DNA from 3 places in the Solibacillus sp. FSL R5-0449 genome. Region 3 is predicted to be linked to each of the others. Evidence: riboswitches for the same ligand, from Rfam matches in the RefSeq annotation. Region 3 holds a riboswitch; each other region holds the start of a gene.
The links. Region 3 has a riboswitch for thiamine pyrophosphate ahead of tenA (thiaminase II). Riboswitches for the same ligand answer to the same signal wherever they lie in the genome.
Positions count from the first base shown of each region.

Region 1: linked by a shared signal. The riboswitch ahead of thiT (energy-coupled thiamine transporter ThiT) and the one ahead of tenA (thiaminase II) in region 3 are both predicted to bind thiamine pyrophosphate.
Region 2: linked by a shared signal. The riboswitch ahead of thiW (energy coupling factor transporter S component ThiW) and the one ahead of tenA (thiaminase II) in region 3 are both predicted to bind thiamine pyrophosphate.

Region 1 covers NZ_CP150239.1:3,045,154-3,055,389, reverse strand. The annotation lists gene MKY27_RS15355 (ABC transporter permease) at 1-816, shown strand, start outside; gene MKY27_RS15350 (ABC transporter ATP-binding protein) at 838-1,875, shown strand; gene MKY27_RS15345 (dipeptide ABC transporter ATP-binding protein) at 1,847-2,860, shown strand; gene MKY27_RS15340 (exonuclease SbcCD subunit D) at 2,956-4,119, shown strand; gene MKY27_RS15335 (SMC family ATPase) at 4,122-7,175, shown strand; gene MKY27_RS15330 (DUF4870 domain-containing protein) at 7,422-7,754, opposite strand; TPP riboswitch at 7,870-7,978, shown strand; gene thiT (energy-coupled thiamine transporter ThiT) at 8,080-8,646, shown strand; gene map (type I methionyl aminopeptidase) at 8,836-9,588, shown strand; gene MKY27_RS15315 (polyphosphate kinase) at 9,757-10,236, shown strand, end outside.
Region 2 covers NZ_CP150239.1:2,714,980-2,725,215, reverse strand. The annotation lists gene MKY27_RS13640 (SLC13 family permease) at 1-808, shown strand, start outside; gene MKY27_RS13635 (transporter substrate-binding domain-containing protein) at 996-1,796, shown strand; gene MKY27_RS13630 (amino acid ABC transporter permease) at 1,859-2,518, shown strand; gene MKY27_RS13625 (amino acid ABC transporter ATP-binding protein) at 2,603-3,295, shown strand; gene MKY27_RS13620 (S-ribosylhomocysteine lyase) at 3,311-3,781, shown strand; gene MKY27_RS13615 (VOC family protein) at 4,013-4,408, shown strand; gene thiW (energy coupling factor transporter S component ThiW) at 4,834-5,334, opposite strand; TPP riboswitch at 5,427-5,515, opposite strand; gene MKY27_RS13605 (cupin domain-containing protein) at 5,625-6,191, opposite strand; gene MKY27_RS13600 (nucleotidyltransferase) at 6,271-7,071, opposite strand; gene MKY27_RS13595 (3'-5' exonuclease) at 7,348-8,103, opposite strand; gene MKY27_RS13590 (2,3-dihydro-2,3-dihydroxybenzoate dehydrogenase) at 8,713-9,501, shown strand; gene dhbC (isochorismate synthase DhbC) at 9,548-10,236, shown strand, end outside.
Region 3 covers NZ_CP150239.1:2,321,341-2,331,576, forward strand. The annotation lists gene MKY27_RS11580 (glycine betaine ABC transporter substrate-binding protein) at 1-422, opposite strand, end outside; gene MKY27_RS11585 (glycine betaine ABC transporter substrate-binding protein) at 563-1,477, opposite strand; gene MKY27_RS11590 (bifunctional 2',3'-cyclic-nucleotide 2'-phosphodiesterase/3'-nucleotidase) at 1,675-4,038, opposite strand; gene thiE (thiamine phosphate synthase) at 4,164-4,781, opposite strand; gene thiD (bifunctional hydroxymethylpyrimidine kinase/phosphomethylpyrimidine kinase) at 4,765-5,577, opposite strand; gene thiM (hydroxyethylthiazole kinase) at 5,574-6,317, opposite strand; gene tenA (thiaminase II) at 6,295-6,987, opposite strand; TPP riboswitch at 7,064-7,162, opposite strand; TPP riboswitch at 7,229-7,327, opposite strand; gene MKY27_RS11615 (nitronate monooxygenase family protein) at 7,507-8,487, opposite strand; gene MKY27_RS11620 (glycoside hydrolase family 18 protein) at 8,621-9,910, opposite strand; gene MKY27_RS11625 (cell wall hydrolase) at 10,080-10,236, shown strand, end outside.

The DNA.
Region 1 (10,236 bases), 720 kb from region 3:
ACGGTAGAAAATTTACGTGAAAAGCTGGGTCTGAATGATCCGCCATATGTGCAGTACGGCCGATTTTTAGGGAATGCCCTGCAAGGTGATTTAGGAAACTCTATTCGCAGCGGACGCCCGGTAATGGATGAGATACAGGCAAGGTTTTGGATTACAGTAGAAGTGTCTGTATATGCAACAATTGTTGCTGTATTTATCGGTTTAATTGCCGGCATCATTTCGGCAGTCCGTCATTATACGCTTACTGATGTATCGATTATGATCGTCGCACTTTTCGGTCTATCAATGCCGAACTTCTGGTTAGGTTTACTGCTGATCCAATGGTTTGCATTAGGAAATCTGCCATTCGGTTTGGACTTGCCGGAATTTCTAAAAATGCGCCCATCCGGATGGGGAGATTCATGGCGCCAAATTATTTTACCTGTCATAACACTAGGTACAGGAGGGGCAGCGATCATTGCTCGTATGACACGTTCGTCAATGCTTGAAGTAATCGGTCAGGACTATATCCGTACTGCGCGTGCAAAAGGTGTATCGGAGCGTATCGTTATTTATCGCCATGCATTGAAAAATGCGCTAATTCCTGTTGTAACAGTTATTGGTCTGGAGTTTGGTGGCTTCTTAGGCGGTGCAGTATTAACTGAGACAATTTTTGCGATCAATGGTATGGGACGTCTGACAATTGATGCCATCAGGCAAAGGGATTTCCCGATTGTTCAAGGAACTGTACTTGTAATTTCACTGTTATTCGTAATTGTAAACCTGCTTGTTGATATTTCTTACAAGTTCTTAAATAAACGAATTGACTTGAACTAAACATGAAAAGAGGTGTGGCAAATGAATGAAACGGAAAACATTTTAGTCGTAAATAATTTACAAACATCGTTCGGCACAGATGCTGGAGAAGTACGTGCTGTTGATGGTGTAAGCTTTACTGTTCCGAAAGGTAAAACAATCGGGATTGTAGGGGAATCAGGTTCTGGTAAAAGTATCACATCACTATCGATCCTGCGCTTACTTGCATCGAACGGTAAAACGAAAGGAGGCGAAGTTCTTTTTAAAGGGAAGGACTTGCTGAAGCTTTCGGAAAAAGCGATGCGTGATATTCGAGGAAACCAGATTTCTATGATTTTCCAAGAGCCGATGACATCGTTAAACCCGGTTTATACAGTAGGCCAACAGATTAGTGAAACAATCCGTATCCATAAAAAATTGGACAAAAAAGCAGCGATGCAGCAATCCGTAGAGATGCTGAAGCTTGTAGGTATTCCATCACCCGAAAAACGTGTGAAGCAATACCCGCACGAACTTTCAGGAGGAATGCGTCAACGTGTAATGATTGCGATGGCACTGGCATGTGACCCGGAAATTTTAATTGCGGATGAGCCTACAACAGCACTGGACGTAACGATTCAAGCGCAAATTCTAGAACTGATAAAGGATCTGCAAAATCGTTTAGGCATGTCTGTTATTATGATTACCCATGATTTAGGGGTAGTAGCGGAAACATGTGATTATGTGGCAGTAATGTATGCAGGACAAGTAGTAGAATACTCAGATGTCCGTTCATTATTCAAAAATCCGAAGCACCCATATACTCTAGGATTACTTAATTCCTTGCCACGTCACGATGTGGAACAGGAAAAACTGATTCCGATTAAAGGAATGGTGCCAAGCCCGCATGAAATGCCGGTAGGATGCCGTTTTGCTCCACGTTGTCCTGTTGCAATCGAGCTTTGCCATAAAAAGCAGCCGGATTTACTGAATACAGATGATAACAGTTCAGAGCAAATCCGCTGTTGGATGTATTCGGAAGAATGGGATGGAGAATCGGAGGTGACGCTATATGGCGAAAAAAGAACTGTTAAAGGTTGAGGGACTAAAACAGTACTTCCCGATTAAGGGAGGATTTTTAGGTCGAACAGTCAACCACGTAAAAGCGGTAGATGATATTTCCTTTACGATTTATGAAGGGGAGACTGTCAGTATTGTAGGGGAATCGGGTTGTGGTAAATCTACGACAGGCCGTGCAATTTTACGATTGGAAGAGCCGACAGAGGGTTCCGTAGTATTTCAGGGAACGGATATTACGAAAATCCCGAAAGGCGAAATGCGTAAATTCCGCAAAGATCTGCAAATCATCTTCCAGGACCCGTATGCGTCGATCAATCCTCGTCAGACAGTTGCAAGTGTGTTGAACGAAGCGATGCATATTCAAAATGTACTACCGCCAAATCAGCGACGTGCACGGATTGAACAACTGCTTGAAACGGTTGGTTTACGACCATATCAGGCAGACCGTTACCCGCATGAATTCTCTGGTGGTCAACGTCAGCGTATCGGTATTGCCCGTGCGTTATCGGTTGATCCAAAACTGATTATTTGTGACGAAGCTGTATCGGCACTGGACGTATCGATTCAGGCACAAGTACTGAACTTGCTGGAAGAGCTGCAAAATGAATATGGATTAACTTATTTATTCATCTCACATGACCTGGGGGTAGTACGACATATTTCGGATCGTATTATTGTAATGTACTTAGGGAAAATTGTAGAGATTGCAGATAAAACAAGCCTGTTCGAAAACCCGCAGCATCCTTATACGAAAGCATTATTATCAGCAATTCCAGTACCTGATCCGGATGCTGTGAAAAATCGTATTGTTTTAAAAGGTGATGTACCGTCACCTATCGATCCACCACAGGGCTGCCGATTCCATACACGCTGTCCATTTGCGACAGATAAGTGTAGAACGGAAGAACCTGCTTTGCGTACTTCTTCTATTATGAAGGACATGCATGAAGCGGCATGCCACTACATGGAAGAAATTTCAGCTGGTAAAATGGCTGTAAAGCAGTAATAATAGACCGCATCGTACGAACGAATATTCGCACGATGTGGTTTTTTTATTTTCCCTCATGTACACTTATAGTTATAAGATAGGAGGCGGTATTCATGAAAATTTTCCACACAGCAGATTGGCATTTAGGAAAAATAGTACAAGGTGTATCAATGACGAAAGACCAGCAATTTGTGCTTGAACAGTTTATCGAAGAAATTAGAAAAGAAAAGCCGGATGTCATCATTATTGCCGGGGATTTATATGATCGATCTGTACCACCGACAGATGCGATCCAACTTTTAAATAAAACATTGAAAGAAATATTAGTCGATGAAAAAACACCGATTTTAGCAATCGCTGGAAATCATGATAGCGCTACACGTTTAAATTTTGGCAGTGAATTTATGAAGGCGAGCGGTTTACATATCGTCGGACATTTAGAACAGAATATCGATCCGGTCATCATGCATGATGAATATGGGGAAGTTCATTTTTATTTAGTTCCTTTTTCAGAGCCGTCAATTGTTCGGGCTTTATTTGATGATCAATCCATTACATCGCATGAAGCGGCAATGGCGAAAATCATTGAACAGATTCAGCAGTCAATGGATGATACAAAACGCAATATTATCATCGGTCATGCCTTCATTACAAAAGACGGGACGCCTGAGCCAAATACGAGTGATTCTGAACGTAAATTGACAATTGGCGGTACGGAATGTATTAGCTCAGCATTATTCGAACCATTTTGTTATACAGCGTTAGGACATTTACATCAGGCCCATTTTGTTGCAAACGAGAAAATTCAATATTCCGGATCACCCCTTAAATATTCGGAATCGGAAGTGACACATAATAAAGGATTTTTAATTGTTGATTTAAAAGAAGACGGAACAGTGCAGATCGAAAAAAGAAAACTTACACCAGTTCGGGACATGCGTGTCGTGACAGGGCTGCTTGAGGATATATTGCAGCATAAAGTAAACGAGGACTATGTATTTGTTAAACTGCAGGATGAACATTATGTGAAAGGTGCTGCCGAACTTGTCCGCACGGTTTATCCGAATGCTTTGCATATTGAACGGACGGTTGTTTATGAACAGCTGGAACAGCATGCGACAACAATGAACCGGGTTCAGATGGATGATTCGGAGCTGTTTGAACTATTTTACACGGAAATGACAGGCAAGCCTCTAACTGATGAAATTAAAGAGATTTATACAGATGTTTTAGAGCAGCTAATCGAAAATGAACGTGAAAAACAGGAGGTGCTGTAACGATGAAACCAATCAAATTATCGATGACAGCATTTGGACCATATCATCAAAAAGAAATCATTGATTTTACTAAACTCCATGAACATGGAATTTTTGTTGTTTCCGGTGCAACTGGAGCGGGAAAAACGACTATTTTTGATGCGATTACGTTTGCACTTTATGATTCGGGCAGTGGGGAGGATCGTGAAAAATCACTATTTTTACGCAGTGATTTTGCGGATGAATCGGTAGATACGGAAGTCGAGCTAGAATTTGAAGTGCGTGGTCGCCTTTACCGTATTTGGCGGAAATTTGGTCATGATGGTGCAAGTGCAAAGCGCGAGTTTTTTGAGATTACGGATGGGGTTATTGTACCCGCTGTTGAAAAGTTTCAAGTAAAGCTCATTCAATCAAAAGTTGAAGAACTGATCGGTCTGACACAGTCCCAATTCAATCAAATCGTCATGCTGCCACAAGGGGAATTTCAAAAGCTTCTCACATCGGAATCTAAGCATAAAGAAGAGATTTTCCGGAAGATTTTCAAAACGGAACGCTTCACGAAAATGGTGGAACTGCTGAAAGAGAAAAAGAATATTGCCGAAAAGCATTATGAACAAGCAAAGATGCAGCAGGACAATACAATCCATGAAATCCGGTCCCGACTACCGCATCGAGAATCGGAACTGTTTTCTTCGCTGAACAATGATGTCATTAATCTGTATCAAGTAAAGAGTGCTTTGCAGACAGAACAGCAATACTATGAAGATCAGTGTACCACATTAAAAGGGGAATATGATGCTTCAAAGAAGGAATTGCAAAAATTAGTTAAAACATTAAATGAACAAAGATTGTTAAATGAACGGATTGAAAAGTTTTTAATACGGAAAGAGCGCCTTGAAGAATTATTGCACCAAAAGGATAAAATACAAGCAGAACAACAGAAGCTTGTCCTTGCCAAAAAGGCGAATCAGATCGAACCGTTAGAACGTGAATATGAGAAGGTAAAACGACAGCTTGAACAAGCGGAAGTCACCTTACAAAAAGCAAAGACGGACTATGAACGTGCACAGGCACAACTTCAGCAGGCGACAAATCATTATCAGGAGCAAAAGCAGCAAGAACCATTGCTGGACAACTATACGAAATCGATTTCACAGCTCGAACAGCTTGTTCCAATTTATCAGTCGATTAATACACAACGTGAAAATGTGTCTAAGCTTGCAGAAAACCAAAAAAACGCCAAGCAGTTATTTGATAAGCTGCAAAACGAAGCATTGTCTTTGAAAGCAAAACAACAACAGCAGCAAGCCATTATAAATGAGCTGGAAGATGCGACAGTGACATACCATGAAACATATGAAACACATGCTGTATTAACACGAAAAATTGAAATGGCTAAAGAAGTAGCTGCAATACAAATGAATGTCGATTCTCTAGTAAATCAGCTTGCCGGTAAGAACCAAATTGCTGATGAAGCACAGCAAAAGCTGAAAAATATGGAGCAGCAAATACGCAGCAATCATGCAGCCTTTCTAGCAGCATCATTACACCAGGGGGAAGCCTGTCCTGTATGTGGAAGTACTGAACATCCAGCTATTCATAACAGTGAAGCGGTTGTCATTGATGAAGCTGCACTGGCACAACTGCGTCAAGAGGCCGACCGAACGATGCAAAGCTTTTACCAGGTTACTTCAAAGCTGGATGTTGAAAAGGCAACATTGGATCAGAAAATAAGTGCGCTTCAGTTACTTGATGCCCAGCTTTCAAAACTACATGAGTATGAACAGCATTTAGCAGAACTGACAGCGAAATTATCAAAGCAGAAACAGCAGCAGGCACAGCTTGTCACTGAAAAGAAAATGATGGCCCAGCTTTTGGAAAGTAAAGAAGTACTGCAAGGCCGTATTGAAAAAGGTCAGCAATACGTAATCGATATTGATAAGCAATATGCGCAGGAAAAAGGGAAGCTTGAGCAAAGTGAACAGTCATTATTGCCACAGTTTTCTACATTGGATGAAGTAACGCAAGAATTGGCAAACCACCAGCAAAAACATCACCAGTTAAAAGCTGCGATTCAAAATGCCCTTGAAGCGATGCAAAAAATCCAATTGGATGAGAAATCTTGTGAAGTGAACTATCACCATGCCAAAAATCTTGTAACAGAAAAGCAGCAGGAATCTCTTTTAGCGCAAAAAGAATTTGAATCCGCATTACAGCAGGAAGGATTCGATTTGGAAACGTATAAAAATGCATTACTGCCATTAAATATACAGCAGCAAATTCAGGATGCGGTTGAAGCATATAAGCAAAATGTCCACACATTATCTGTTCAAATTGCTGAGGAAGAACCTTTGCTCGAAGGAAAAGAACAAGCCGATTTAACGGCAAGTGAGCAACAGATTCATGAGTTGAATGAGCAGATCGAGGCACATTACTCAAAAATGACATTGATCCAGTCCTATGTTGAACAATGTAAGGAGACGCGCGATAAACTCGACCAATCTGCGCAACAGATCGAAAGCTATAAAGAGAAACTAATGCAAGTCGAACATGTTTACAATTTAATTCGTGGTCAAAATGATGCGAAAATTTCATTTGAGCGTTTTGTTCAAATTGGTTATTTGGAAAAAGTGACACATGCGGCAAATGAACGTTTGCGTGTCTTATCAAATGGCCAATACTTCCTTAAATCTACAGGTAGAAAAGAAGGAAATGCGCAAAGCGGACTCAGCATTGATGTATATGACAGCCATACAGGGCAAACGCGGGATGTAAAAACACTGTCCGGCGGTGAAAAATTCAATGCCTCCCTTTCATTGGCATTAGGAATGGCCGATGTTATTCAAAGTGTTCAAGGAAGCGTGCATATCGATACGATGTTTATCGATGAAGGCTTCGGTACTTTGGATGAAGAGGCGTTAAGAAGAGCAATCGATATATTGATCGATCTTCAGCAAACAGGCCGCTTAATTGGCGTCATTTCCCATGTAGCCGAACTAAAAGCAGCAATGCCTGCCATCTTGCAAGTGCAAAAACTCAAAGAAGGCTACAGTAAAACAGAGATTATTATTAAATAAAATAAAAACACATTTCCCTCACGCAAAAGTGGGAAATGTGTTTTTGTTAGCGTTTTGGAGTTCGTCGTGTAGTTGCAGGTTGCGGTGTTGATTTTTTGTTGTCCATCATTTTTTTTATGATTGGGTACACGATTGGTCCATATTTAATTGCTGTTTTAATAAGCTTATTTAATTTCATTAGTAAACACTCCTTAACGAATACATTTCGTATAAAAAATATACCCAAAATAGGAGCTTTCATAAACATTAACGTAAAACTTTAATCGCTAGAACTAAATTCCAAATCGCCAGGATGAACGTAATAACGACTAAAAGAATAAATCCGATAAAATGCGAACTAAAGAAAAAATCCTGGAAACTTAAGGTCAACGTATCATTTAAGGAAAGAACGGAAGTGAAAAGGTAAATAATATACAGAATCCCTAACAGTATCGGTATGAGTTGGGAAATGAATGCTTTTTTAGAATGGCCTTTAACGGCATCATCTTTCGTAACAATAAATATAATTAACGGTAAAATAAACGGTGCAAAATAAAAACTTAAATAGCTTAATGCACTTAAACCTTTCGATTGATCCACTATTCATCACTCCTTCGTATCTATTATATGTAATTCTAGTACGTTTCAAAATAATAGCTGTTGAAAGTTGTAAAAATATTCGTTACAATGAGCATGTTCAAACAATAAAAATTAGATGTACCACAAGGGGTGCCGAGAAAGTCGGCTGAGATTGTGCACGGGATTGCACTGACTCTTTGAACCTGTAAGTTAGCACTTGCGTAGGGATGTGGATAGAATCCGACTGTTCAAACGATAGTCAGGCTTTTGTCCTGATTATCGTTTTTTTACTTTTTCTATCCCTCTTCACTTTTGTTACATCGGATAAAAAGAAAGGGGAATTGTTATGGACAGAAAGAAATTATTAATGATGGTGGAAATTGCAATATTTGCTGCCATCGGACTTGTATTGGATCAAGTATCCTTTAAGATGTGGGCACAAGGCGGATCGATCAGTTTTGTTATGGTACCGATTATGTTAATGGCCATTCGTTGGGGATTAACGGCAGGACTGACAACTGGCTTGCTGATCGGTGTCATGCAAATGATGTTCGGTGCGTACATTGTCCACTGGTTACAGGCAATATTAGATTACGGGCTTGCGTTTACAGTAGTAGGGTTAGCGGCAATTGTAAGAAAGCCGTTATTAGAGGCTACACAATCGCTCAATAAAGTAAAAATGGCACTTTATATTGTCATTGGAGCACTTGTTGGCGGAGCTTTAAGATTTGTTTCGCACTTGCTCGCAGGTGTCGTGTTCTTTAAAGAATATGCAGGCGATGATAATGTATGGGCCTACTCAATTATTTACAACAGTACTTATATGGTACCTGCTACTATACTTACGGCAATCATCGCAGTTATTTTATTCACATCTGCCCCTCGTTTGCTGCAAAAAGTAAAAACAACATAATATATAGAAAATACAAGGCTTGCAGCAAGGGATACTTCGCCCGCTGCAAGCTTTTTCTCCATTTAATAGTAGAAAGTCGTACTAAATTAGTAATAAAACGGCAAATTTTAAAATCCTTGAACAATTACAACCGATTTTAAGTATGCTATAGTTAAGGATAGACATTGTTTAAGAGGAAGGAAGTTACACATGATTGTTACTACTCAAGAAGAAATCCAGGCGTTTAAAAAAATCGGACGCGTTTGTGCTGAAATTCGTGAGGCGATGAAAGCTGCGACAGTACCTGGCGTGACAACGAAAGAATTAGATGAGATTGCAGGCCGTATGTTTGCAGAAGCAGGCGCGGTTTCCGGTCCTAAAGGCGAATACGATTTTCCGGGATATACATGCATTTCAGTAAATCACGAAGTTGCACATGGTATTCCAGGGAACAAGGTCATTAAAGAAGGCGATATTGTAAACATAGATGTTTCGGGCTCTTTAAACGGTTATTTTGCAGATACAGGTATTTCATTTGTCGTTGGTGAAGGTTATGAAGATAAAGAAAAACTTTGTACTGTAGCAAAATCGGCATTTGATCGTGCGATGACAAAGGTTAAAGCAGGTTCGAAATTAAATCAAATCGGTAAAGCGGTAGAGCGTGAAGCACGTGATCACGGTTTAACAGTAATTATGAACTTAACAGGTCATGGTTTAGGGAAATCATTACACGAAGAGCCAAACCATGTATTGAATTATTACGATGCTTGGGATACAACAATCATGAAAGAAGGTATGGTGTTGGCAGTAGAGCCGTTTATTTCGGCGAAGGCTGAGCATATCGTAGAATCAGGTGACGGCTGGACATTCATTACACCGGACAAATCATTAGTTGCCCAAATTGAACACTCGATTATTGTAACAAAAGATAAACCAATCATTTTAACAACTTTGGAAGACTAAGTTATAAACGTGGGAGCACTCAGTGCACCCGCGTTTTTTGTTCTATAAAAACTAGGTATAAACATAAAATAATCAAATGATTCAAATAAATGACTGCAACAATTACCAATTCCATATACTTTCAAGTAAAATATACATAAATAAATGGAGTAGGGGAGGCAGCGCTATTTGAAAAAGCTAAGAGATGTGGATTTATCGCAAAAATTGGAGAAGGAAATCTATAAGAAACATTTGAAAGCTTTACAATACGAAATGCTAAACGCCCAGCAATTTTTATTCAACAATAAAATCGGCCTAATTATTGCATTTGAAGGAATGGATGCAGCAGGCAAAGGGGGAGCGATCAAGCGCCTGACAGAACGTATCGATCCGCGCGGGTTATTGGTATGGCCGATCTCCGCCCCACAGCCTCATGAGATGCGGTATCATTATATGCAACGTTTCTGGAGGAAGTTGCCGCAGCATGGACAAATCGCAATTTTCGACCGTTCGTGGTATGGGCGGGTCCTTGTAGAGCGTATCGAAGGCTTTGCGGAAGAAGCGGAATGGAAACGGGCTTATGAAGAAATCAATAGCTTCGAGAAGCAATTGACAGATGAAGATTATATAATGATTAAATTTTGGATCCATATCGATTCGGATGAACAG
Region 2 (10,236 bases), 390 kb from region 3:
AAGTACGGCCGGTAAATCGATTTCCTACATCCAGTGGTTAATATGGGGAGTTCCGTTTGCACTTGTTGTAACATTGCTTTCATTAATCGTCATCAAATGGACATTGTGGCCGCGGGATAGTGCTGAGGAATTGGAAAGTGTTGAAACAACACCTTTAATAAAACCTTTAGAAAAAGATGAAAAAAAGACAATGATACTCATATTATTCTTAATCATCGGCTGGATGACGGAAAGCCTTCACGGGTTGGATATTGAACTGATTACAGTAATCGGTGCCATTCTTTTTATGATGCCGAACTTCGGGATTATCAGTTGGAAACAAGGAATGAATGCCGTTTCGTGGAATCTTGTAATGTTCGTTGCTGCAGCGACGGCGCTCGGTAAAGTATTGGTTGATACGGGGATTGTGGAATGGATGGAAAGTGAAATGATCAGCGTCCTGCATCTGTTTGTCGGTGCACCGGACTGGCTGATTGTACTAATGATCCTAACGATTACCGTGACAAGTCATCTATATATTACTTCCCATACGACTCGTGCCATTGTCTTCATTCCAGGACTGATTTTATTCAGTGAGTTAATCGGGGTCAACCCGTCAACTGTCGTGTTTTTAAGTCTGATCGGGATGAACTACTGTGTAACGGTGCCGGTCAGCTCGAAAGCATTGCTGCTGTTTTATGAGGAAGGGGATATTTCCTATGATGCGCGGAACCTCATAAAGCTTAGCGCCATTTTAATGCCCCTTTATATATTCATCATCATGCTGTTCTACTTTACTATTTGGCAATGGACAGGCATGCATTTATAAAGTCAGTGTCAATTTCCATTTAAGGAAATTGACAATTTTTTTCTGTATTTAACACGATTCCTAGCAATTATTAACTAATAGTTCTAAATTTAAAAATAGTTCAGAAAATAAAGATTGTTTTTATAATTACCCTGTTATAATATAAAACGTATTAAATAACTAGGGATTAATAGTGGAGGCAATTAGCATGAAAAAATTATTATCAATCGTTACATTATCAGCACTTGTTTTGGCAGCATGCGGTGGCGATAAAACAGAGGAAAACGCAAGCGAGGCAAAAAATAAATTAGAGGAAATCCAGGCAGACGGCAAAATTCAAATCGGTCTTGAAGGAACATTTCCTCCATTCAGCTTCCATGATGAATCAGGTGCACTAACTGGCTTTGAATATGAAATTGCCGATCAGATCGCAAAAGACCTTGGTGTTGAAGCAGAATATGTTGAAACAAAATGGGATTCTTTAATTGCAGGTTTAGATACAGATAAATACGATTTCGTTATTAACAACGTATCGATTACAGATGAGCGTAAAGAAAAGTACGACTTCTCAACGCCATATATGAAATCAGAAGCGGTAGTTGCAGTCCATACAGATAACACAGAAATTAAAGAGCCGGCTGACATGGACGGCAAAAAATCTTCACAAACAATTACAAGTAACTTTGCCCGCGATGCAGAAGCGCTTGGTGCAGAAGTAGTTGCTACAAATGATTTAATGAGTTCAATCGAGCTTGTTGTACAAGGCCGCGCAGATGGAACAATCCATGACCGTGTAACATTCCTGACATACTTGCAGGAACAGCCGGATACGAAATTGAAAGTGCTGGACGGTGCGATCAATTCAACTGATATCGCATTAATATTAAATAAAGAAAACGATGAGTTCCGTGAGAAGTTAAATGAAATTATTAAAGAACGTACAGAAGACGGTACATTCGAAGCAATTTCGGAAAAATATTTTGGTGAAAATGTTATTTCAAACAACTAATGGAAAGGTCGTTTCGACGGCCTTTTTTACGTGGATTTAACTATAGAAAGGAGTGTTAGTGGATGAGTAGAGAAATGGATATATTACTGAACTCGATCTGGCCGATTTTAAAAGCAGGACTTCTTGTTACCATTCCGCTATCGCTCATTGCCTTTGTCATAGCTTTAGTCATCGCAGTCGTGACGGCACTGGCTCGAATCTCGAACTACAAAGTATTACGCTGGATTTTCGGTACGTACGTCTGGGTATTTCGTGGAACACCATTATTGGTGACTTTGTTTATTGTATTCTTCGGTCTTCCGAAAGTGGGGATTACCCTTGATGCATGGACAGCGGCGATTATTACTTTCTCACTGAATACAGGTGCCTATGCATCCGAATCGATCCGGGCTTCGATTCTAGCCATTCCAAAAGGACAATGGGAAGCTGCAGAATCCCTCGGTATGACATATTGGCAAATGATGCGCAGAGTTATCGCACCACAGACCGTCCGAATTTCATTGCCGTCAGTAGCCAATGATTTTATCGATCTGGTAAAAGGAACATCTTTAGTTGCGAGTATCACACTGGCGGATCTATTCATGGTCGGGCAGCAAATTACCGCACGTACATATGAGCCGCTTATGATTTATTCACTTTGTGCGGTCATCTATTTAATCTTCATTAGTATACTGATGGTCATTCAAAGCCGCCTGGAAAAATACGCATCGAAGTATGTATAAGATTGTCAGGTGTAGCGCTAGAAGGGAGGGCTTATTATCGTACAATTTCAGCAAATGTCGAAGTTCTTTGGCGAGAACGAGGCATTGAAAAATATTAATTTAACATTTCATGAAGGCGAAACAACGGTTATTTTAGGTCCATCCGGTTCAGGGAAATCAACGCTGTTACGCTGCATCAATTTATTGGAGCGACCTGAGAAGGGAGTTTTGACAGTCGGCTACCAGACAGTTGAACTGAACAAACCGATTTCTCAGAAGAACCTGCTTTCAATTCGCCAAAATACGGCGATGGTATTCCAAAGCTTCAATCTGTTCCCGCATATGAAAGTGCTTGAAAATGTGATGGAAGGGCCGGTTACCGTTTTAAGGAAAGACAAAGCGGCTGCAAAACAAAAGGCACAGCAATTATTGGAGAAGGTTGGCCTGAGTCATAAAACAGACCAGTATCCATCGCAATTATCCGGCGGGCAGCAGCAGCGTGTCGCCATCGCAAGAGCATTGGCAATGGAGCCGCAGTTTTTGCTGTTCGATGAGCCGACGAGTGCACTGGATCCCGAGCTTGAGGGAGAAGTACTGAAGGTGCTGAAAGATTTAGCGGAAGAAGGCAAGTCGATGATTATCGTGACACATAACCTGAATTTTGCGCGCGAAGTGGCCGACCGGATTTTATTTCTGGAAAACGGTGAGATCGGCTATGACGGCATAACCGAAAACTTCTTTACAGCGAATAACAATGAACGGATTCAGCAATTTATAAAATCTATGCAATTTATCTAACTAGGGGGATTCAACATGACAACAGAGAAAACGAATGTAGAGAGCTTTGATTTAGACCATACGAAAGTAGTGGCACCATACGTACGACTTGCCGGTACGAAAACAGGAGCGAAAGGCGATGTCGTAACAAAATACGATATCCGCTTCAAACAGCCGAACAAAGCACATATGGAAATGCCGTCACTGCACTCTTTGGAGCATTTAATGGCCGACCGTATCCGCAACCATAGTGAAGATGTCGTTGATTTATCGCCAATGGGCTGCCAAACAGGCTTCTACCTGGCATTACTGAACTACAATGACTATGACGGTGTATTAACGATTATCGAAAATACCCTGCAGGATGTGCTGAAGGCAGATTCTGTTCCGGCATGCAATGAAGTCCAATGCGGCTGGGCGGCAAGCCATAGCTTGGAAGGCGCAAAAGCATTGGCTGAAGAATTTTTAGCCGGCCGCGCTGAGTGGCATATCGTGTTCGGTGAATAATTGATGAAGCAAGTCTCCTGTGAGGGCTATCTCGCAGGAGGCTTTTTTATGTGAAATATAACATTTTCGGCACCCCACCCCCCACCGTTAATGCAAAATTTAAATATTAAACGAAAGGCATCTTCTAGTTAGGAGATTCCATTTAAATTATAGGGGGAAAAGTTCGTAAACAAGGTTAAAATAGGCTAAATTGAAGTGGTGCAAATTTGAATTAAGAAGGGGAAGGGTACAATGAAAAGCGCAAAACCATTTTTAATGTTTCAAGGCGGTGTTGCAGAAGAAGCAATGAACTTCTACACATCCGTAATCGAGGACGCGGAAATTACGAGCATTGTCCGCTATGGAGCAAACGAAGGCGGAGACGAAGGAACAGTCATGCAAGCGACTTTTTCAATAAAAGGTCAGGAATTTATGTGCATTGACAGCAATTTGAAACATGAATTTGACTTCACCCCGTCGTTTTCTATTTTTATTACATGTGATACAGAAGAGGAAACCGACTATCTGTATGAAAAACTGCTTGAAGGCGGCCATCCGCTAATGCCAATCGGGGATTACGGTTTCAGTAAGAAGTTCGGCTGGCTCAATGACCGTTACGGCGTGTCGTGGCAGATTAATTTAGCTTAATGAAATGAGCCGGGTGTCATGCGTTGATTGATACCCGGCTCTTCATTTTCTAATAAAGGTCTGAGTTGTTCTAATATATTTTATAATCTTCTAATAAAAGTGAGATGTTCTAATATAAGTATCGGTTGTTCTAATAAGTCTGTCATATGTTCTAATATCGTCCGCAGATCTTCAAATATCCCGCCCGGAAGTTCTAATAAACGCTCAAATCTTCTAATAAAATCGGTAAGCCGGTGAAAACAGATCTCTATAAATAAATTGTTCTAATATAACCCGCAAAAGTTCTAATAACCGCACCAATTCTTCTAATAAAATCGATACAATAATACAAAAAATTCTCTAGCAAAAAATTGTTCTAATAACCCACCCAAATGTTCTAATAACCACCGAAAATCTTCTAATAAAACCGCCCCAACCTCAGCGACTCACCCCGCATTAAGCATCCCGCCAAACGCCCGGTTTTTCACCATCACTTTCAGCAAGCCATAGCCTAAAATTGCACCCGCAAACGAACTCATCATAAAGGCCGGGACAAAACCGAACAGCGCCGCTTCCTGACCTAAAAATAATATCGCAATCGGATAAGTAGCCATTGCACCAAGTAACCCTGTCCCGACCACTTCACCCAAAGCGGCAAACGCCAGCTTCTTCGTTTTCGCAAACAACAATGCCGCGAGAAGGGCACCAATCATGCTTCCAGGGTAAGCAAATAGACTGCCTGTCCCCATCAAGTTTCTTAACGTTGATGTAAGAAACGCCTGCAATACCGCATACCATGGACCGAGAAGTACGGCCGAGACGACATTGGCAAAATGCTGTATCGGAAAAATTTTCGCGAATCCTAATGGGATATACACCATACTGCTGAGAATCGTTGTAATCGCTGCTATAATCGCGGAGTATGTAAGCTTTCTCGTTTTATTCATTTCAACCATCCATCCTTTACATTAATTTTTGCAACAAAAAAACCACTTTCAATGAAGAAAGTGGTATCGTAGCCTATAAAAAAAATAAAAATAGGGAATCGACACTACTTTCCTACGCTAGTATTACCTAGATCAGGTGCAAAGGGTACTTCTCAGCCAAAAGGCGCCCCTAGTAGTTTGACGAGCAGATTATCTGCTTCCAATATTAGGTTAATTTCACAATAATCATAACATGACCACTTCACAATGCAAGCACTTTTTTGAAACTTACTCCCTTTGACCGAGTGCAATCACTGCTCATATCCGCCGCCATAATTAGCGGGCTGGGCGTGCTGCCAAGGGTTTGGCGGACCGATGAAAGTATTAGGTCGGACAGGTGCAACTGCCTGCTGCCACAGATTTTCATTCATGCCATAAGTATGGGCCATAATATTTGCCGGTGTCAGCTTAAGCAGGTCGGAACCTAAAATCACTTCAGGTGTCGGAGCATTAAAAATGGCAAGCAGATGCGTGTTGTTTTGCGTAGCAACTTCGTAATGCCACCACCCTTGAGGAACGTTCGCCACTTGACCGGGGCTAATCGGAAAATGCATCAGCTGTTTCGTAAAAGGATTCAAAATCGAAACAATCGCCCTTCCCGTGATACAGTAAACAAGTTCCGCCGCATTTTGATGGTAGTGCGGCTCAATGACATTATTGGCACTCAAATAAATATCAAGCAGCGATATATTATCCAGCGTATTCAACTGGTTGACACCCATTACATTAATAAAATTATGCTGGTCTTTAATGAACAACGGGTTTTTATTAAGATCGAATGTAAACTGCGGTTGCGCTGAAACATGATTCGGATTCAATCGTTCACCTCTTTTTTATTGTAGTTAAAGTATGCGATAATTTAACGGGGTGTGCCTATTGCCGATAGTAGCACGCCACTTAAAAATATGCATATAGCGCATTGATTAATGTAAAAATTAAAATAAACAGAGTAGCACCACATACAATAATTTCTGCAAAGTGGACGAGCATAACTCTTTCATCACTTAATTCAGCTTTATGAAAACCAAAGAAGTCCCCGTGACTGATAATATAAATAAACGTACTCACGACCATTAAGGAAGACATTAAAAATGAAATCGAAGGCAAAGAAGTAACGTAGCGCGGGTTGCCGCCTGTTTCCATATAGAGCGGAATATCCAATCCCTTGCTCAACACAAAACTGACAATGACCAGAATGTAGAGAATAAGCGAAATATTAAACGGATGTTTGCGGTAGTCGATCAGGTCAAGCATCACTTTTGTCTTCCCGTGATACTCCCAGTCCGCATCGTCTTCGGTTCTTTCACCTTTCAGCATGTAAATGATACCGGCTACTACAAGCCCCGAAAACAAATACCATTCCAGCATCGTAAAAAGCAGCAGCCAGCTATAAAATGGTGCGATTACAAGCGGGAGAATAACGAGGCCGATCACCCATTTATTAAAGGGCAGATTCGTCATGAGCCATTCGTTCAAAGCATCCCGTTTATCTTTCAGATGTACTTTTTCCGGCTGCAGGTAACTGAAGAGACGACTCATGACAAATGTGCCTCCTACAACCGCTAACCCGATTCCGAAAACAACATAGGAAGCTTTCGGATAATCTATGACATTTTCATAATTAAGGATGATCCAGTTCCCGCTTATAGCAGTGGTCAATATCCCGATAAACATCATATATAAAGAGAAGTTCCTCATTTCTCCACCTCCATTTGTTATATTCTACGACGACGACTGGAAATAGTTTTAAACAGAGTTCTAATTACGACCTGCATTGTTCTAATAAACAAAAAAATGTTCTAATAAAAGAGCGACTTTCTAATATACCAATGAGTTGTTCTAATAAACAGCAGACATCTTCAAATAATGCACCCCAATATTTTAATACCCGGCCAACATTTTCTAATAACCGCCCCAACTCTTCTAATAAAACCCCAAAACAAAAAGCGATCGCACAAATAGAAACGTCAACTCTTACTGTGCAGTCGCTTTTTTCAAAATCAGTTGCAGTATTTCATTGGCACAAATCGCATCCGCATCAGCAGTATGGTGGTTAAGAAGCGGGATGTGATATGTTTCGGCAATGACATTTAAATTATTCTTCGGGCTGTCCAAATATTTGCGTGCAAGCAGTACCGTACAGGCAGCCGGATTCGTTGGGCGAATGCCATTTCGGAAAAACTCGAGTGCGAGAAAGCTGTACCAGTCAAACCCGATATGGTGACTGACAATCGGCAAATCCGCTAAAAAATCTTTAAAGGAGCGAATGACAGGGGAGATCGTTTGCTCTTTTTTCACACGTTCATTTGTAATCCCATGAATATGAGAATTTTTGATTGGTTTTTCCGGATTCACAAACCGGTGAAAAAGATCCACCGCTTCTCCATTACGTATTTTTAGCGCAGCGATCTCCACGATTTTATCACCTCTGGCAGCTGAACCTCCCGTCGTTTCAATATCAACGACGACATATTCAGGCGCATGCTCCAACAGATCCACCATCTCCGCAACCTTTAACCGTGGACTGTACGTTGTAATAAACTTTCTTAAATACTGTACGGCGAGCTTCGTATTGTAATAATGGCCATAGCGCGTTCGGGCAATATAGCCGTGCTGTTCCAGTTCATCAATTGCTTCTGCCGGATAGCTCGCGGCCAATGCTTCATGTTTGGCAAAGCCCACAATCGAGCATGTAATCATGATGCGGATATGCAGCCGTTCGATGTCCATAAACTTCACCTCTTATTGGAACGTTTGTTCTATAATTGAACCATATATGAAGGGAATAATAAATAAAAAAGCTGACCATAACCCGAAAATTCAGCAATGGTCAGCCTGTCACTATTCAGAAAACGGATTTGGTACTGGCTGCAGACGCGCTCGGACTGTTACAAGCAGGGAACATTGAATGATTCTTGAACCGTTAAAGAGATTGTGTTCGCCTACTGTCGGTATTACCATATTCCTATCGTTCTCTTATCCAAGAAAGTAATTCTGGCAAAATATTTACACAATGATATCTCACTACAGGTCAGTAATGAATTAATAAGACTACATATAGAGGAGAGGAAGTTCATATTTATTCCTTTATTTGGATTTAATTAACGCAGTTTTCCTTATAAATTGTTCAAAAATACTGAATATTACTTCTCTAAATCAGCGCTAAACCAAAACTTAGGTCTTTCTGTTGGAATGTTTGAATGTCTCTTGACGTTGTAAAATGTTAGGCCTATCATTGCTAATAGAATCAATTGATAATGATTATCATTATTGATTGTTAATTCTAATAAGAAATCAAGCTGTCTTTACATAACTGTATACGTGAAAGGAAGTGTTGAAGTGAACTTTCAGGAGTTAAGAGGGAAAGTTGCACTTGTGACAGGTGGGGCCCAGGGAATTGGCGCAAGCCTTGTCAAAAGCTTGGCTACATTAGGAGTAAAAGTTGCTGCAATAGATTATAACGAGGAGAAATTGAGAAGCCATGTGAATGGTTTAATAGAGCAGGGCCACGAAGTTTTCGCCTATCCTGCAGATGTCGGGGATAGTAACGCCATTGATGCAGTTGTCGAGAAAGTGGAAAACGAAATCGGACCAATCGAAATGCTCGTCAATGTAGCAGGTACGTTGACTACAGGACCGGTTGGATCATGTACTGACTGTGACTGGGCAAGGGTTTTTTCAATTAATACGACAGGTGTGTTTTATGTTTCAAGAGCGGTAAGCCGTTATATGATTCAAAGAAATGCAGGTTCAATTGTAACAGTCGGATCCAATGCCGCTAGTGTACCGAGAATTTCGATGGCGGCCTATGCAGCATCAAAAGCGGCAACGGTCATGTTTACAAAATGTCTTGGTCTAGAGCTGGCAGAGCATAATATACGCTGCAATATCGTTTCACCGGGCTCGACGGATACGGACATGCAACGTTCGATGTGGTCCGATGATGATGGAGCTGAAGTTATGATTAAAGGAATGCCTGAAACGTATAAAGTAGGGATTCCGCTGAAAAAAATTGCACAACCGGACAATATTGTCGGCGCGATTCTGTTTTTCCTGTCCGAGTACTCAAGCCATATTACGATGAGCAACCTTGTCGTGGATGGCGGCGCGACATTGGGAGCGAGTTAAGTATGTCTTTCAAATTCAGAGCAGTGAAACGAAAAGGAGCGGTAATATGGTTAGCAAACAAAAGGCACTAATCGAACAAGAACTTTTAGATGAGTATGAAGTTGGTGACTTTTTCATTGAAACACCAAAAAGAACGATATTAGGCAAAGGTTCATTCATGCACGTGCCAGCGGGTGAAGCACGTCAAAACCAGATGGAAGGATTGTCCTATAGGGTGGCGAGCGCGTTGAAGAAGGCGAAAGAACAAGGACATCCACGACCTGTTGTAACGGGCGCGGTGCCATTTGATTACTATAAAAAGGCATGTTTACTTGTTCCGGAATCTATCCAAATCGCACCATCATTGCAGCAGGAGGAAAGGGCAGTGACCACTTCAGCATCTGTTACTGTGAATCGGCTCGTATCCAATCCATCACCAGAGCACTATAAGCAGGGTGTCATGCAAGGCATTGAAAGAATAAAATGCGGCGAACTCGATAAAATTGTGCTGGCACGTTCACTGGAAGTAAGTCTCAATGAGCCGATCGACCTTCCGCAGCTGTTACGAAATCTTGCGTATCAAAACAAACATGGATATACGTTTGCAGCGCCGATTGAAACCGGAAATCAAAAAGCTTCGCTCATCGGGGCTAGTCCGGAGCTGCTTGTTTCAAGACAAGGGATGTACGCCATTGCGAATCCATTAGCCGGCTCAAGACCTAGAAGTGAAGATCCGGTAGAGAACCAAAGACGTGA
Region 3 (10,236 bases):
AAATCTTCCTCTAACCCTTTTCTTACAAGTGTATTCGTATATTCTTCCCCCCCTAAAGCTCCTTTTGGATCCTCCAGAATCTTTAAATCGTAAGCTGAAAATTTCCAATGCGGCTTCCAACCTGTAACAATAATCGGTTCCTCATTACGAATTGCTTGATCTAAACTACCAATCATACCGGCTGTCGAACTTTCCTGTAGTGTCCAACCCTCTAGATTTTCATATTGTTCTAATGCGTCATATGTAAGACCTGTTATTCCGGCACCAGGTTCAATACCCACTATTGTATAGCCTACTTCTTCACCAATACTGGCTTCTTTTCCATTTGAATTATCACTGCTGCCTGTATCGTCCCCGCATGCTGCTAATAACAGTGCCGCAGACATCCCTATAGTTAAACCTAAAGTTTTAAATCGAATCAAAATGTTCCATCCCCTATAACTTGAATTTATCTACTCCCAAAAAGCGACAACTCAATTTTAACTACAAGTTGTTACTTTGTCAAACTGGAGGTACAATTAAATAAAGCCCCGTATAGGCTATTTACGGGGCATATCTCTATTTATTCTTTCGGTTTTAAATCTTCAATAGAATCAATGTCTACATATGCCGGTACAACAAAACCATTTTGTGTACCTTCCAGATTTTCACCTAAATCAACAATATCGTCTTTATGTTTGTCATAAAAGGCTTTGTGAGTTGTCGGTAACCATGGTGCGACTGTTACGTCTCCTTCACCTGTTGCGAGTGACTGGAACATAATGGCCGGGTCAACCGGAGTTACTTCAGGTTCGTACCCTAATTGTTCCAGCACTAGTTTTATTACACTGCTTGATGCGAATTCCGAATCCCATGGTGTGGAAATAACCTTTACTTTCTCGCCATTTCCTTGCCCAATATCTTTTGTCCATTCACTTACTTTGTCTTGATTATTTTCAACCCAATCGGCTGCTGCTACATCAAAGTCTCCATGCTCCTGTGCATCATACATTACTTTTTCCATATCTTCCGGTTCCCAATAAAAGCGGTCAAGTACTGTATATACATCAGGGAGGTCCTGTTCCAACCCTTTTCTGGCAAGTGTTTGAATATTTTCGGCGCCGCCTAGTATTCCTTTAGGATCTTCAAGTATTTTTAAATCATAAGCCGAGAATTTCCAATGTGGTGTCCAGCCTGTCACAATAACCGGTTCTTCATTCCGGATTGCCTTATCCAATGTACTCAGCATTCCTGCAGTTGAACTTTCCTGTAATGTCCAGCCTTCCAGATTTTCATATTGCTCCAATACATCATGGGAAAGTCCAGTAAGACCTGCTCCCGGTTCAGTAGCAACAACGGTATAATTCACTTGTTCACCAATACTGGATGACGATGCGCCTGCTGAATTCTCTTTATTTTCCGTATCATCTCCGCAAGCAGCGAGTAGAAGTGCAGAAGACACCCCTAAAGTAATACCTACTGTTTTTATTTTGCTCATCTTCTCATCCCCTAAATTGAAATTTTTATCTAAAAAAGCAACAACCCCATACTAACAACAGGTTGTTACTATGTCAAATGGATGTATCTGAAAATATTTACTTAGGTTCTTATTGTCCTTACACGTGACTGAACTCCCAAAAATAAAAAACCTGTAGACAGAAGAAGTAAATTCTTCGCCTACAGGCATTTTCACTATTATTTTGTTTTTAAACCATACTTGCCAAAGCCATCTGTGCCTTCACCAATATACTTAATAGCGCTGTTTTCATCTAAAACATCCACTGCTTTTTTAGAAGATTCAAATACAACATTTACGCTATCCGGAATCGGAGCGAATTTCCAGTTACCATCTGCTGACGGATCGATTGTTTTTTCGGCTAAAATATAGTCGATAATTGCCTGACGGTTTTCATCAGGATAAATTTCAACGGCTGTTGCATTACGAACACCTGGGAATGTACCGTTTGCACGATAGTTATTCGTCGCTACGATAAATTCCTGTGCCTCATCAATCGGCTTACCGTTATATTGCAGATTGACAATACGTGATGCTTGTTCGTTTACTACATTTCCGTTCTCATCGTATTTTGCCGGTTGTGTTACATCAATTTCATACGTCACACCGTCAATCACATCATAGTTGTATGAACGGTACTCTTCATTGATTAATTGCTGTTCATCTGATTTTGCCACATCAATTTGATTGAATTGACCTGCAGACATTTCCAGCCATTCTTTCACATCCGCACCTGTTACTTTCAACATAGCAAGTGTATTATCGTATAAATATAAATCTGCTACATTTTTAATTGCAAGCTCACCTTTTGGTACAAATGTATAGTATTCCGGATCACTTCTTGTTCCTGCTTTGAATGGGGCACCCGCTGATAGGACAGGAAGGTTTTCATACGCTGTACCTTTCAGCTTTTCTTTCACATAGATTGATTGGGCATCCGTTACAATTTGAATAGAAGGATCATCCTGTACTTGCGAGAAGTAACTGTGAATGTTAGCTGTTGTTGTCCCTACTGCCTGACGCACATACTTGATTGTTCCTTCATGTGCTTCTTTCACACTTTCTACAACCTCAGTGCTTACTGCGTCATTATCTTTGGCGATTTCACGCACCGCGCCAGTACCTGTTGTCACATCCCAAGCATCGTCTTTCTTCTCTAACTCTAGATCAATGACCCCTAAATGACTGCCGAACTTACCTGCCATAACCATCGGCTTGCCGTTCATTGTTCCTTTTTCAATATCCACATTTGTTATAGAGCTATCCACTTTACCAGGGAATACGCCATGGGCATGTCCTGTAATGATTGCATCCACATCTTCAATTGTAGATAGTAAATACGATACATCCTCTTCGCCTTTTTCGTGTGTAGCATCACCAATACCTGAGTGTGAAAGTACTACAACAACATCCGCTCCTGCTTCTTTCATTTGCGGAACGACTGCTTTAACAGCCTCTACCGAATCATCGACTGTTACTTTTCCTTCTAAATTTGCTTTGTCCCATTTCAAAATTTGAGGTGGTACAATACCCGTTACCCCAATATTTATTGTTGTTTTTTCACCGTTTGAATCAACTACTTCTTTTTCAATCATAACGTAAGGTTTATACATTAATTCCTTTGTCGCTGCATTACGTACATTGGCATTAACATATGGGAATGGCGCATCATCTGTTACTTCATCTAGAAATTCCAAACCGTAGTTAAACTCGTGGTTACCGAATGTCGCTACATCATAATCTAGTGCGATCATAGCTGCAATAGACGGGTGAACTTCGCCGTCTTTTAATTTTGCTACGGACTGAATATAAGAGCCAAGTGGCGTTCCTTGTATTGCATCTCCATTGTCAAACAGCACTGTATTTGGATTTTCTTCACGTGCTTTTTCGATTAGTAGCGCAGTTTTTGCCAAACCTAAACTGTTCGATGGCGTATCTTTGTAATAATCATAGTTCATAATATTTGTGTGAATATCTGTCGTACCTAAAATACGTAGAGAAACCGTCGTATTTGCTTCTACCGGGCTGTATTCTTCCAAAAAGCGCTGCAGAATTTTTTGCATCTGTGCTTTTGTTACAAAATCGTTCGGGCGGATCGTGCCGTCTTCAAAACCTGTCAGTAATCCTGTCCCTACTGCTTTGGCCATTTCCTGGCGATTGCCTTGTCCGATTTTGTTTGCATCTTTAAACTGATCCAATACCTTTTCAGAATATGTTTCCTCATCTTGTAATCCTCTTGCCGCAATAAGAAAAGCATGTGTGCGTGTCAGTTTTTCGTTCGGTGCAAATTTAGTTGGAGTTTTTCCTTTGATTAACTTTAATTCCACCGCTTTTTCAATATACGGTTTAAGAGAATCAGGTACATCCTGGAATTTTACAGTTTGTCCAGTACCGACCTCTACTCCCAATGCATCAATTACGGCCTTCACAAACTCTCCACGTGTCATATCTTCATTCGTAGTTGTTGGTGCCGCTGAAACTGCTGACATGCCGCTTGCTAAAAGTGTTAGCGTTAAGGCCGAAGCAGATAGTTTTTTCAACATTTCATTCACTCCCATATTCTGTAGTGTATAACAGAACTATCATACTAAATTGACAGAATAGTGGAAAAGAGTATTTTGATATAGGCTGCCTCTATTTAAATAGTACTTTTTTGACATATTTTAACTTACAGTATATTTACCGTTTCTTTTATATTATTACTTTGACTGATTGCTGAAATAACAGCCACGCCATTTGCTCCTTTTTGTCTTACACGGAAACTGTTTTCAGGGGAAATTCCGCCAATTGCTACAATCGGAAATTGAGGGTACCGAGACTTCACTTCTTCTAATAACATCAGCCCTACCGGTGCTCTCGCATCATCTTTTGAGGTAGTTTGATAAATTGGACCAATCCCCGCATAATCAGCGCCGTTTTCCATGGTCAATTCCAGTTGCTCCATTGTATGCACCGAAACTCCGACAATCTTATTTTTTGCAAGTGATCTAAACTTTTCGATTTTGATATCTTCCTGTCCTACATGAATTCCATCTGCATCTAAGTTTAATGCAAGTTCGACATCATCATTGATAATGAACGGTACTTTATATATTTGGCACAGCTTTTGGCATTGCCGGGCAAATTGAATGTACTCATCACCTTTTAAAGCATTTTCACCTTTTTCCCTCAGCTGGAACATCGTAACTCCTGCCTGTAGCGCCTCTTCTAAAACAAGGAGCGGGTCGCGTTTACAATTGATTGTTCCCATAACAAAATACTTATTTAAATCAAAAAACATGGACATTGCACAACCCCCGCTGTTCATGATAGGCAAAATGATTTGTCGGGCCAAAGCCGTGACCAATATTGAGCGGATGACGAATAGCCAGTTGCACATATTTTTTCGCTTCTATAATGGCTGCCTCTATCGATCTTCCTTTTGCCATCTCCGCCGTGATTGCTGCCGAAAATGTACAGCCTGTTCCATGCGTATGCTTCGTATCCACTCGCTCTGTTTTCATTTTAAATGGTTGTTCCCCGCGAATGAAAACCGTATCTGTCGCATGCTTACCGCTTAAGTGACCACCTTTAATGACTACACATTCCAGTCCTAGACTTAAGAGATGCTGTGCCGCTGAATTAATATCTTCTTCAGTTTGAATTGTATAGCCAGTCAGAATTTCTGCTTCCGGAATGTTTGGTGTACAAACAGTTGCAAGCGGCAATAACTTTTCTTTAAGGGCTGTTGTTGCCTGCTGCTCGAGTAAACTGGCGCCTCCCTTTGCAATCATGACTGGGTCAACGATTATCGGAATTGTTGTTTCTTTAAGCTGCGCGACTATCGCTTCGATAATTTCTGCACTAAACAGCATACCTGTTTTAATTGCTTTTATATCAAAATCTTGAAGTACCGCTTTTAACTGAGCTTGCACGAAATCAGGAGTTGTCGGAAAAATCCCGTGCACGCCTCCCGTGTTTTGTGCGGTTAGTGCGGTAATGACCGATGTACCAAATACACGTAATTCCTGAAACGTTTTCAAGTCTGCTTGAATGCCTGCACCGCCACCGCTATCTGAGCCTGCAATTGTACATGTAATCATCGTCGTCCCTCCGCTAAAAGTTCTAGTTCATTCAAGAAGTTAGTATGGAAAGTTCCTATAGCTGCAACAGAATTGGCACTCGCCTGTTTATATTCATTGAGCAGAGTTTGTAAGTCATTAAACGGTTCTTTACTGTTTGCAAGCACCGCAGCACAAAAGGCACTCAATAAGCAGCCGCTCCCAGTCATTTTTGTCACTTTTTCATGACCACCCGTTACAAATTCAACTCTTTCCCCATCCGTAATCACATCTTGTTCTCCTGTAACGATTACAATAGATTGATAGTGATTCGCCAGCTGTTTGGCCGTCGCTGCAACATCGATATGTCCATTACCGCTATCAACACCTTTGGAAGTCCAATCCGCTCCCGCAAAAGCCGCCAATTCTCCAATATTGCAGCGGATAACATCAATCTTTAGAAGATAGAGCAATTGTCGTGCTGTCTCAATTCGAAACTTTGTTGCCCCTACTCCTACTGGATCCAGAACAACCGGAGTATGATGCTTATTTGCGCTAAATCCTGCTTCCTTCATCGATGCTACTGTCCGTTCATTCAAAGTACCCAAATTTAAAAGTAATGCACTTGACTGAGCAGCCATTTCTCCCGCTTCTTCGATCGCATCCGCCATTACCGGTGAGGCACCTACCGCAAGCAAACCATTCGCTGTAAAATTTGCGACGACATAATTTGTAATGCAATGTACTAACGGCTGATTTTTATGAATTGCTTGCAGGCTCATTGACATACACCCCTTGTTCCCAGTTTTGCTTCGTCCAAGGCATCTCCCAAAACATCCATTCGTAATAACAGCTTTTCTTAAAATGTTCCTGCAAGACTTTTACCTTTGCTGGTTGTTCTTTCGCATATCGATCCAGCATTGACTTTTGTATTTCAATATTTTGTAGCATCTCCTCGGACGCATAGAGTGCAATCCATTGTTCATAAAGGGGGACATTCGGGCGTGCATCTTTTAACCTTTGCCCAATTTCCTGATACAGCCACGGGCAAGGTAAAATTGCCGCAAATGCTTCAGCTACATCTCCGTTATGCACCGCATTATACATATGGCTTACATAGTTATAGGCTGCTGGAGCCGCTTCGAATTGCTCCAAATCATCCGCTGTCACGCCTAATTCTTTAAACGTTGTACGATGCAACTCCAACTCTGCGTCATGAATAAATTTTGCTGTTTGCAGAAAATATTGAACATCGTCATCCGTAGTCGCTTTTGCAGCTGCAAGAGCAAGAACTTTCGTATAATGTTTTAAATAATATGCATCCTGCAGCATATAAAACTTAAACTTCTCCAGCGGTAAACTTCCATCTGCAATCCCTTGTACAAATGGATGATAGAAGCTAGCCTCCCAATAAAAATCCGTTTCTTTCCTTACCTTTTCACAAAATCCCATTGTTACTCCTCCTTTTTGTTGGCGGAAGCACAAAAAAAGACGCCTCTATATAGAGAGACGTCCCCAAAAAGTGTAAGTACCACTTTTCATTGCTCCCTACGTCCGTATTAACGGCCAGGTTCCAAGGGTCAGGTTTTAACCTTCTCAACACTACTGTGTCCCCCCGCAAATCAAATGCGTGTATATTTGCAAAAGAAAGACTCCACGTAAAGGATACGCGGAGTCAAAGTAAGTACATATGTATAGCGTGTACTTTGCTCCCTACGTCCGTATTAACGGCCAGGTTCTAAGGGTCAGGTTTTAACCTTCTCAACACTGCTGTGTCCCCCCGCAAATGCATTTAATTACCCAGAGTGTAACAAATTAATTCAACCCGGGCAAGGGAATTCGAAAAATTATGAAATTACTACTATATTTAGGGAATCATTCCAGAAAGTAAAGCTATTTTTAGTGCTCAGAAAAAAACGCTATTTCCCCTTAGAGAAAATAGCATCTTTGTTTTACCGCAATCGACGTTGACTATTGTAAATGGGCTACTGTCGATCGTTTACCAGTCATTTCTTGATAAGCCTGCGCATATTCCTCAGCCAGTTTATCAACATATTGCTGGGTAGAGGTAATCTCTTTAATTGCACCAATTCCTTGCCCGCTTCCCCAAATATCTTTCCAGGCTTTTGCGTTATTATCGTTAAAGTTCATCGCAGAAGGATCACTTTCTTTGAGATTATTTGGATCCATCCCCGCATTCATAATAGAGCCTTTCAAATAATTTCCGTGGATTCCTGTAAATAAATTACTGTATATAATATCCTCTGCTGTACTATCCACAATCATCTGTTTATATTCTTGACGCGCAAAAGCTTCTTCAGTCGCGATAAATGGTGAGCCAATATAGCCGAAATCAGCACCCATCGCCTGTGCTGCCAATACGGAATGGCCTCGTGCGATGGATCCTGATAATGCTAACGGACCGTCAAACCATTCGCGGATTTCCTGTATAAGCGCAAATGGGCTCTGCTGACCGGCATGGCCTCCTGCACCTGCTGCTACTGCAATGATACCGTCCGCACCTTTTTGAATCGCTTTTTTTGCAAAATAATTGTTGATGACATCATGGAAAACAATGCCTCCATAACTATGTGCTGCCTCAAAAACTTCTTCGCGTGCCCCAAGTGAAGTAATAATAAGCGGAACTTTATATTTCACACAAAGCTCCATATCCTGTTCCAGGCGGTCATTTGTTTTATGAACAATCTGGTTAATGGCAAATGGCGCTGCCGGCCGATCCGGATTTTTGGCATTATAGCTTGCCAACTCCTCTGTAATTTCAGCTAACCATTCATCTAGCTGGCTTGCCGGCCTTGCGTTCAGCGCTGGCATCGACCCGACAATTCCTGCCTTGCATTGCGCAATGACCAATTTTGGATTGCTAATAATAAACAACGGTGCCCCAATTACTGGGATTCGTAAGTTTTGTAAGATTTCCGGAACATTCCCCATCAATAATCCCCCTTTTCTTCAACTACTACTAATACTTCATCAATATTGACCAAATCTCCTTCTTAAATAGATGACAATCAAAAAAGTCAGATGAATAGTTTTTGATTTCATCTGACCATCTATGCTGCTTTTTCTATTTCTTCACCACATTAAAATTAGCCCCGATAAGCTGCCAGTTTTGCGGGAATGGCAATCCTAACTTCCAATAGCCAACACCGCGCAAATTCAAGCGCTTTACTAAATCAAACTTCGCCTGAATGGAACGTGCATCCTCAAACCAGACAATATGTGAACGGCCTTGCTCATCATAGTAATTAAAGTATGGGGCCTGTGCAGTATTGTCAAATTGGATAGCCGCATTGTAACGTTTTGCTACTTCAATAGCTCGTTGAGGACTTATTGCTTCTGCGTAATCTCCTCCTTGGACAAAAGGTAATGTCCAATCGTAGCCATACAAATTTTGCCCCAATAAAATTTTACTCGCAGGAATTTCTGTTAAAGCGTATTGTACTACTTGTTCGACTTGTGGCAGTGGAGAAACGGCCATTGGAGGTCCTGCAGAATACCCCCATTCATATGTCATGAGCATAACAAAATCCACTATTTCGCCATGTGCCTTATAGTCATGCCCCATAAACCATTCCCCGGGCTGATCCGCTCTCGTTTTGGGAGCCAATGCGGTAGAAACCGTATATCCTTCCGCATGCAACCGCTCGACAGCTCTTCGAAGAAAGTTATTATAAGCTTCCCGCTGGTCACGTGATATACGTTCAAAATCAAAATGGATATCCGAAATATTCCCGATGCGTTTTGCTTCTGCTATGATATTGTCCAGCAATAAATTTTGGACCGCGACACTTTGAAAAATATCCCGGGCAAGCTCAGCGCTAAACTGATAATCTTCGAGATTGGTAATCGCCATTGCTATACTTGTTTTCTCTTGTTCAGCGATCTCGGGTAAAGGATTAATGGTCGGTGCTTTTATTGAACCATCCCGACTCACCTCATAACTGAATACAGCTAAGTACGTTAAGTAAGGGTTTGCCTCACGAACTTGATCCAGCAGCATTTCATTTATTTCATTGCCTCTTGGTTCTACATATGCCAAAATTTCTGCAGACCTTTTGGATGGTTCCGGTATATACAATGAGGTGCCAATCATTAGCAACGCATCCGGACTCAACCCATTTGCTTGCGCGAGCGTTGTATAATTCACTTGAAACCGTTGACCAATAGACCATAAACTATCCCCTGGCTGTACAATATAGTATTGCCCTTTCAGTGGAACGACCAATGCTTGCCCGATCACTAACCGCGCGGGCTCCGTAATTTGGTTTGCTTCCACTATACTTTGCACTGTTGTTCCATAAAACTGTGCGATTGCCCACAATGATTCTCCCGGTTGTACAACATGAATTTGAATTGTCCGTCCTCCTTTTTCTATGTACTAATTTATGAACTATATCCCGTGTTAATGCGGAAAGATAGGTTAGAAATACATAAGTTATCACAAGAAATAATTTTAAATGATTTCAATTATTCATATGAGCACCTGGGTTAACTGTTTCATACTATAGTTGTGAGGTGAAAAAATGCCAAGAGTTAAATACCGGGATGCCGATGTTGATTTAATCGCTCGAATGATGCGGGCCGAGGCGGAAGGCGAAGGAAAACAAGGGATGCTGTACGTGGGAAATGTAATTGTGAACCGTGCTATTGCCACATGCCTGGACTTTAATGATGTGAGAA